2 regions of the Sphingobium sp. SG1 genome follow, and region 2 is predicted to be linked to the other one. Evidence: riboswitches for the same ligand, from Rfam matches in the RefSeq annotation. Region 2 holds a riboswitch; the other holds the start of a gene.
The links. Region 2 has a riboswitch for S-adenosylmethionine ahead of AC0KVN_RS06085 (homoserine O-succinyltransferase). Riboswitches for the same ligand answer to the same signal wherever they lie in the genome.
Positions count from the first base shown of each region.

Region 1: linked by a shared signal. The riboswitch ahead of AC0KVN_RS09160 (threonine aldolase family protein) and the one ahead of AC0KVN_RS06085 (homoserine O-succinyltransferase) in region 2 are both predicted to bind S-adenosylmethionine.

Region 1 is NZ_JBVVOJ010000003.1:253,733-257,126, reverse strand. It holds gene AC0KVN_RS09180 (heme exporter protein CcmB) at 1-360, opposite strand, end outside; gene ccmA (heme ABC exporter ATP-binding protein CcmA) at 351-968, opposite strand; gene AC0KVN_RS09170 (metallopeptidase family protein) at 965-1,372, opposite strand; gene AC0KVN_RS09165 (4a-hydroxytetrahydrobiopterin dehydratase) at 1,413-1,703, shown strand; SAM-I-IV-variant riboswitch at 1,739-1,848, shown strand; gene AC0KVN_RS09160 (threonine aldolase family protein) at 1,906-2,952, shown strand; gene AC0KVN_RS09155 (hypothetical protein) at 2,983-3,394, opposite strand, start outside.
Region 2 is NZ_JBVVOJ010000002.1:113,333-116,726, forward strand. It holds gene fabF (beta-ketoacyl-ACP synthase II) at 1-510, shown strand, start outside; gene mltG (endolytic transglycosylase MltG) at 620-1,591, shown strand; SAM-I-IV-variant riboswitch at 1,652-1,760, shown strand; gene AC0KVN_RS06085 (homoserine O-succinyltransferase) at 1,800-2,726, shown strand; gene AC0KVN_RS06090 (sugar transporter) at 2,737-3,156, opposite strand; gene AC0KVN_RS06095 (2'-5' RNA ligase family protein) at 3,264-3,394, shown strand, end outside.

The DNA.
Region 1 (3,394 bases), on a different contig from region 2:
CTTCAGCAGCGCGGCGGCGGGCAGGGCGGCGATCATCAGCGGCGGGCCAAAGCCCAGCCAATGGGCGATCAGCCGGGCGATCACCACCATCTCCTCGCTGATGCCGCGCAGCGCGATCTGGTCCAGGATGCCGGCATCGCGATCCGGCGCGACCAGCCTGTCGACCGGCAGCAGGCTGGCGAGCAGCGCCGCGATCCACAGCATGCCGCCGCCGGTGCGGGAGAGCAGGGCGGCGTCGGGACCGACCGCAAAGGGATAGAGGCTGGCGACCAGCAACAGGAAGGCGACCGGCAGCCACAGCCCGGCCGAGCGCCAGGCCTGTCCCAGGTCGCGGGCGACGAGCAGGGCGATCAGTCGCATGACGCCTCCTGCGCCGGGTCCGGCACATGGGCGGCCATCTCGATCCGCACCGGATCGGTCAGCGGCAAAGGCTGGTGCGAGGCGGCGACGACGATGCCGCCGGCCGCCAGATGGTCCGCCACCGCGGCGCCGAGCAGCGCGACCGACGCATCGTCCAGGCCATTGGCCGGTTCGTCGAGCAGCCAGATATCCGCGCCGCTGGCGATCACGCGGGCGAGCATGGCGCGCTTGCGCTGGCCGGTGGAGAGCATGCGCACGGGCACGTCGCGCAAGGGGGCGAGCGCCATGGCGTGGAGCGCGCGGTCGAGCGCGGCCGCATCCACCCGGTCAAGCTGTGCCCAGAAGCCGAGTGCGCGATGAAGCGGCAATTCCATGTCGAGCGCCAGCCGCTCGTCGGCCAGCGCGACGCTGCCCTGGCGGTCGATCGTCCCGGCATAAATGGGCAGCAGACCGGCGCACTGGCGCAGCAGGCTCGACTTGCCGATGCCGTTGGCGCCGTGCAGCAAGGCGCTGCCGCCAGCCGCCAGCACCAGGTCGACGCCGGCAAAGAGCAGGCGTCCGCCGCGCAGACAGGCCAGGCCCGACAGGCGCAGCGCCGCACCGCTCATGGGGCGACCATATCCTCCAGCACATGCATGTCGATGTCCGACAGGCCGAAATGATGGCCGATTTCATGCACCACGACATGGGTGATGAGCGCTTCGAGCGGCACGCCGGTTTCGACCCATTCGTCGAGCAGCGGGCGGCGGAAAAGATGCACGGTCGGCGGCAGATCGCCGGTCTGTGCCTCCTGCCCGAAGGGACGGCCGCTATAGAGGCCGGTCAGGCCGAAAGGATCGTCAATCTCCATCTCCTTCAATATGTCGGCGTCGGCGAAATCCTCGACCAGCATCACGACATTGGAGAGATAGGAACGGAAGGGCTCGGGCAGGCGGCTCAGGGCCTCCAGCGCGAGTGTCTCGATTTCCTGTGGGGTAGGGGCGAAGCGGAACGATTGACCAGTGTCAGGCATGGCTGTCACATAGGCGAAAGAAATAACGCAGGATAGAGAAATGCTTGCCAGACTGAACGAAACGGAACGGGCGATCGCGCTGGCGGATTTGCCCGAATGGACGGCGGTCGCCGAACCGGACGGGATTGCGCGCAGCTTCACCTTTCCCGACTTTGTCGCCGCCTTCGGCTTCATGACGCGGGTGGCGCTGCTGGCGGAAAAGGCCGACCATCATCCCGAATGGTCGAACGTCTATAATCGCGTCGAAATCACGCTCACCACCCATGATGCCGGCGGCCTGTCGCAACGGGACATCGATCTGGCGAAGGGGATAGAGGCGCTGCTGCGCTGATGCTTGACGCGGCATCGCCCGGCCGATAATCGCCCCGGCAACATCAAGAGTCGGGCCAACGTCCGACACCAACCTGCTCCCCGAGCAAGGTGGTGCCCCTCGCCAAGAGGGGGATGTGGCCGGACCGGCAATCCAACGGGACATGCAGCCACGACGACGTTGATCCGATGCTTGGTCACACACCAGCAGACGGAAGCATGACGTGCCCATTTCCACACAGCAATTTGCCAGCGACAATTATGCCGGGGCCTGCCCCGAGGCGCTCGACGCGATGCTCGCGGCGAACAGCGGATCGGCGACGGCCTATGGCGAGGATGAATGGACGCAGCGCGCCGCGGACAATTTCCGCACCCTGTTCGGCGGCGATGCGGAGGTCTTCTTCGTCTTCAACGGCACCGCCGCCAATTCGCTGGCGCTCGCGGCGCTGTGCCAGTCCTATCATAGCGTGATCTGTTCGGCCGCCGCCCATGTCGAGACCGACGAATGCGGCGCGCCCGAATTCTTCTCCAACGGATCGAAGCTGCTCGCCGCGCCCTCGGCCGACGGCAAGCTGACGCCCGACGCGATCCGGCAGCTCGCGACCAGCCGATCCGACATCCATTTCCCCAAGCCGCGCGTCGTCACCATCACCCAGCCGACCGAGACCGGCCTAGTCTACACGGTCGAGGAAGTGCGCGCGATTTCGGCCGTGTGCCGCGAACTGGGGCTGAAACTGCATATGGACGGCGCGCGCTTTGCCCATGCCTGCGCCAGCCTGGGCTGTGACCCGGCGGAGATCAGCTGGAAGGCGGGCGTCGACGTGCTCTGCTTTGGCGGCACCAAGAATGGCATGGCCGTGGGCGAGGCGGTGATCTTCTTCGACCGCGCGCTGGCGCAGGATTTCGACTATCGCTGCAAGCAGGCGGGACAGCTGGCGTCGAAGATGCGTTTCCTGTCGGCGCCCTGGATCGGCCTGCTGGAAAGCGGCGCCTGGCTGCGCAATGCCCGCCATGGCAATGCTTGTGCGACCCGGCTGGCGGCGGCGATCGCCGACTTGCCGGATGTCAGCCCGATCTTCCCGGTGGAGGCTAATGCGCTGTTCCTGTCGGCCCCCGCGGAGGTGCTGGACGCATTGCGTGCGCGCGGCTGGCGTTTCTACACCTTCATCGGCGGCGGCGCGCGATTCATGTTCGCCTGGGATGCGCAGGTGGAACGGGTCGACGAACTGGCCCGCGACATCAGGGAAGCCTGCCTGGCGGTCGCCGCCTGACCGGATGGCGCTAGTGCCGGCGAGGCGGCCTCAGGGTTCCTCGCCCTCGATCCGGGCGTCATAGCTGCTCAGCGCGCTGATGACGTCCGGCATCTTTTCGTAGCGCTTGCGCAGCAAGGCCAGCTTCGCATCGGTGCCGGAGCAGAGTTCGGCGACGCTTTCCTCGATATAGGCGCGCCGTTCCGCATCATAGGGTTCCTCGCCGCGGAAATGGTCGCAGCTGTCGCGGTCGACCATGAAGGCGGTGACTTCGCGCGGGAAGGGGGCGGGCTGGGCCGCGTTGCTGGACGGCGGCAGGTCGAGCGAATTGGTCGGGCCGGGCGGGCCGACGGTGACGATCGGCGCCGGGCGCGAGGGCAGGACGGCGGGGGGAGCGGGCGGCGGCGGATCGGGCTGGACGACGGCAACGGCCACCTGCTGCGGCGCGCTGGCCGGGGCGGCC
Region 2 (3,394 bases):
GAGCGGGCCAAGGCGCGCGGCGCGAAAATCTATGCCGAAGTCATCGGCTATGGCCTGACCGGCGACGCCTATCATGTCACCGCGCCGCACCCGGAAGGCAATGGCGGTTTCCGTTCGATGCAGATGGCGCTCAAGCGCTCGGGCCTCAGCCTGGAAGATATCGACTATGTGAACGCGCATGGCACCTCGACCCCGCTGGGCGACGAACTGGAACTGGGCGCGGTCAAGCGTCTGTTCGGCGATCATCTGGGCAGCATGTCGATGTCGTCGACCAAGTCGGCGATCGGCCACCTGCTGGGCGGCGCGGGCGCGGTGGAGAGCATCTTCTGCATCCTCGCCATGCGCGACCAGATCGTGCCGCCGACGCTCAACCTCGACGAGCCGAGCGAAAGCTGCAAGGGCGTGGACCTGGTCCCGCACGTCGCCAAGGAACGCAAGGTGCGCGCGGTGCTGAACAACTCGTTCGGCTTCGGCGGCACCAACGCCTCGCTCATCATGAAGGCGATCTGATACGCCTGATCCTCCCCTGCAAAGGGGAGGATCATGTAAGCCATAGCCGGTTGGGCATTATTTGGGTCGGGCAGTTGGGATGATGGCAAGACGATCCGGCGCAAATCCGGTGCGGCGACTGGGCTGCATCATCCTTCTGATCGGCCTGGCCGTTGTCGCCTTTGTCGGTTTCCGCTTCGTCCATGGCTGGACCGAGACGGGGCCGGCCACCCAGAATATCAGCATCGTCGTGCCGGAGGGATCGACCCTGTCCGATGCCGCGGTGCTGCTGAAATCGGCTGGCGCAGTGCGTTCGGCCGATGCCTTCCTGACCCGCGCGAAGGTCTTTGGCGGCGCCAAGCCGATCAAGGCCGGCGAGTTCGTGGTGCCCAAGGGCGCCAGCAACCGCGAGATATTGTCGATCCTGCAGGGCGGCAAGACGCTGACCCGGCTGGTCACCATTCCCGAAGGCATGCCGTCGATCCTGGTGCAGGAACGGCTGATGGCCAATGACGAGCTGACCGGCGATGTCGCGGTGCCGCAGGAGGGCAGCGTGCTGCCCGACAGCTATGCCTTCGACAAGGGCGAGCCGCGCGCCGCCGTGCTGAAGCGGATGCAGGCGGCGATGGACAAGGCGCTGGCGAAGCTCTGGGCCGAACGCGCGCCCAATACGATCGCCAAGTCGCCCCAGGAGGCGATCATCCTCGCCTCGATCGTCGAGAAGGAGACCGCGATCGCCAAGGAGCGGCCGATGGTCGCGGGCGTCTACAGCAACCGTCTGCGCAAGAACATGATGCTGCAGGCCGATCCGACGATTATCTATCCGATCACCAGGGGCAAGCCGCTCGGCCGCCGGATCAAGAAGTCCGAGATCGCCGACGTCAACGACTACAACACCTATGCGATGACCGGCCTGCCCAAGGGGCCGATCGCCAATCCGGGCCGGCTGTCGATCCTGGCGGTGCTGCACCCGGCGGAGACGAATGCGCTCTATTTCGTCGCGGACGGGAAGGGCGGCCATATCTTTGCCGACACCTATCAGCAGCATAATGAGAATGTGCGGAAGTGGTTCGAGATCCGCCGCGCGCGGGGCGAGCTGTAAAGCCCGGCTTGGCCGATATATAGCCGGGCTTGCCACATGGTCCGGCGCGCGCTAGAGATAGTCCAGCATCAAGAGTTGGGGCGACGCCCAACGCCAACCTGCCGTTCCGGGCAAGGTGGCACTCCCGATCCGGGAGGATGTGGCCGATCCGGCAACAAAGCGGACCTCAGCCACCGATCGTCGCCCCGCCAGGAAGGACTGACGAGACGTGCCGATCAAGATTGCCGATGACCTGCCCGCCCGCCGCACGCTGGAAGCCGAGGGCGTCGCCGTGATGGGCGAGGCCGACGCGGTGCGGCAGGATATCCGCCCGCTGCGGATCGCGCTGCTGAACCTGATGCCCAACAAGATCGATACCGAGACGCAGCTTGCGCGGCTGCTTGGCGCCTCGCCGTTGCAGGTGGAACTGACGCTGGTGCGGATCAGCGACCATGTGTCGCGCAACACCTCCGCCGATCATATGCAGTCCTTCTACCGCGCCTGGACCGATGTGCGCGACGAGCGCTTCGACGGCTTCCTGATCACCGGCGCGCCGGTCGAGCATCTGCCGTTCGAGGAGGTGCGCTACTGGCAGGAACTGCGCGCGATCTTCGACTGGACCCAGACCCATGTGCATCGTTCGCTCAGCATCTGCTGGGCGGCGCAGGCCGCCCTTTATCATTTCCACGGGGTTCCGAAACACGCGCTGGAGCGCAAGGCGTTCGGCGTGTTCCGCCATCGCAACCATGCCCCGGCCTCGCCCTATCTGCGGGGCTTTTCGGACGATTTCTCGATCCCCGTGTCGCGCTGGTCGGAAGTGCGGCGGGAATCGCTGCCGCTCGATCGCGGGCTGCAACTGCTGGCCGACAGCGCGGAGACCGGGCCTTGCCTGGTGCATGATCCACGCCATGGCTTCCTGCACATGTTCAACCATGTCGAATATGACACGCGCACCCTGGGCGACGAATATGCGCGCGACGGCGGCCGCCAGATGCCGGCCCATTATTTCCCCGACGACGACCCGACCCGCCCGCCGGAAAATCGCTGGCGCAGCCATGCCCATCTGCTGTTCGGCAACTGGATCAACGACCTCTACCAGACCGCGCCGTTCGACGTGGACATGATCGGCCAGGAGATATTGCAGAGCGCGGCCTGATCGGCGCCGATCAGCGCAGCAGACCCTTGGCCGCCTGACTGCGGGCGTAGAGCCACTGGCCGATGCCGATCAGGACGATGACGGCCGGGAAGATCACCGCGCCCGCGCCCTTCACCGCCAGCAGGTCGGTGCCGAGGAACGTGTGTCCGAACTGGACGATCACCGCGAGCAGCGACAGCAGGAACAGCGGCACCGCGACGCGGCGGCGCAGCAGCAGGGCGATCGCGCCCAGCGTGCCGGCGCCCACCGCCACCGCATAGACGACCCAGGCCCAGCCGGGCATCTGGGCGAAGGCGCGGGCGGTGTCGGGATCGGTTCTGGCGAGTTCGCTGAGGTCGGCGCCATATTGCATGACGAAGGCAGCGACCCCCATCAGGTTCCATAACAGCAGGATGACGGCGATGATGACGAAGGATGCCGGTGCGCGCATGATGCTTCCCCTCCTGATCCACGCCTGCTTGCCGGGCGCGGCATCTGTCATCATATAGCCTGTCCCGGCCGGGCGAAAGTCCGCCATCGCGTTGCAGGGAGGCGGTTCTGGCTGATCCGATCATCGTCACCGCGCTGCTGGGCGCTGCCGATTTCGCCTGGGCGGATGGCTTGCGCCGCGCCCATTTTCCGCCCGAACGCAATCAGGTGCCAGCGCATGTCACCCTGTTCCATCATCT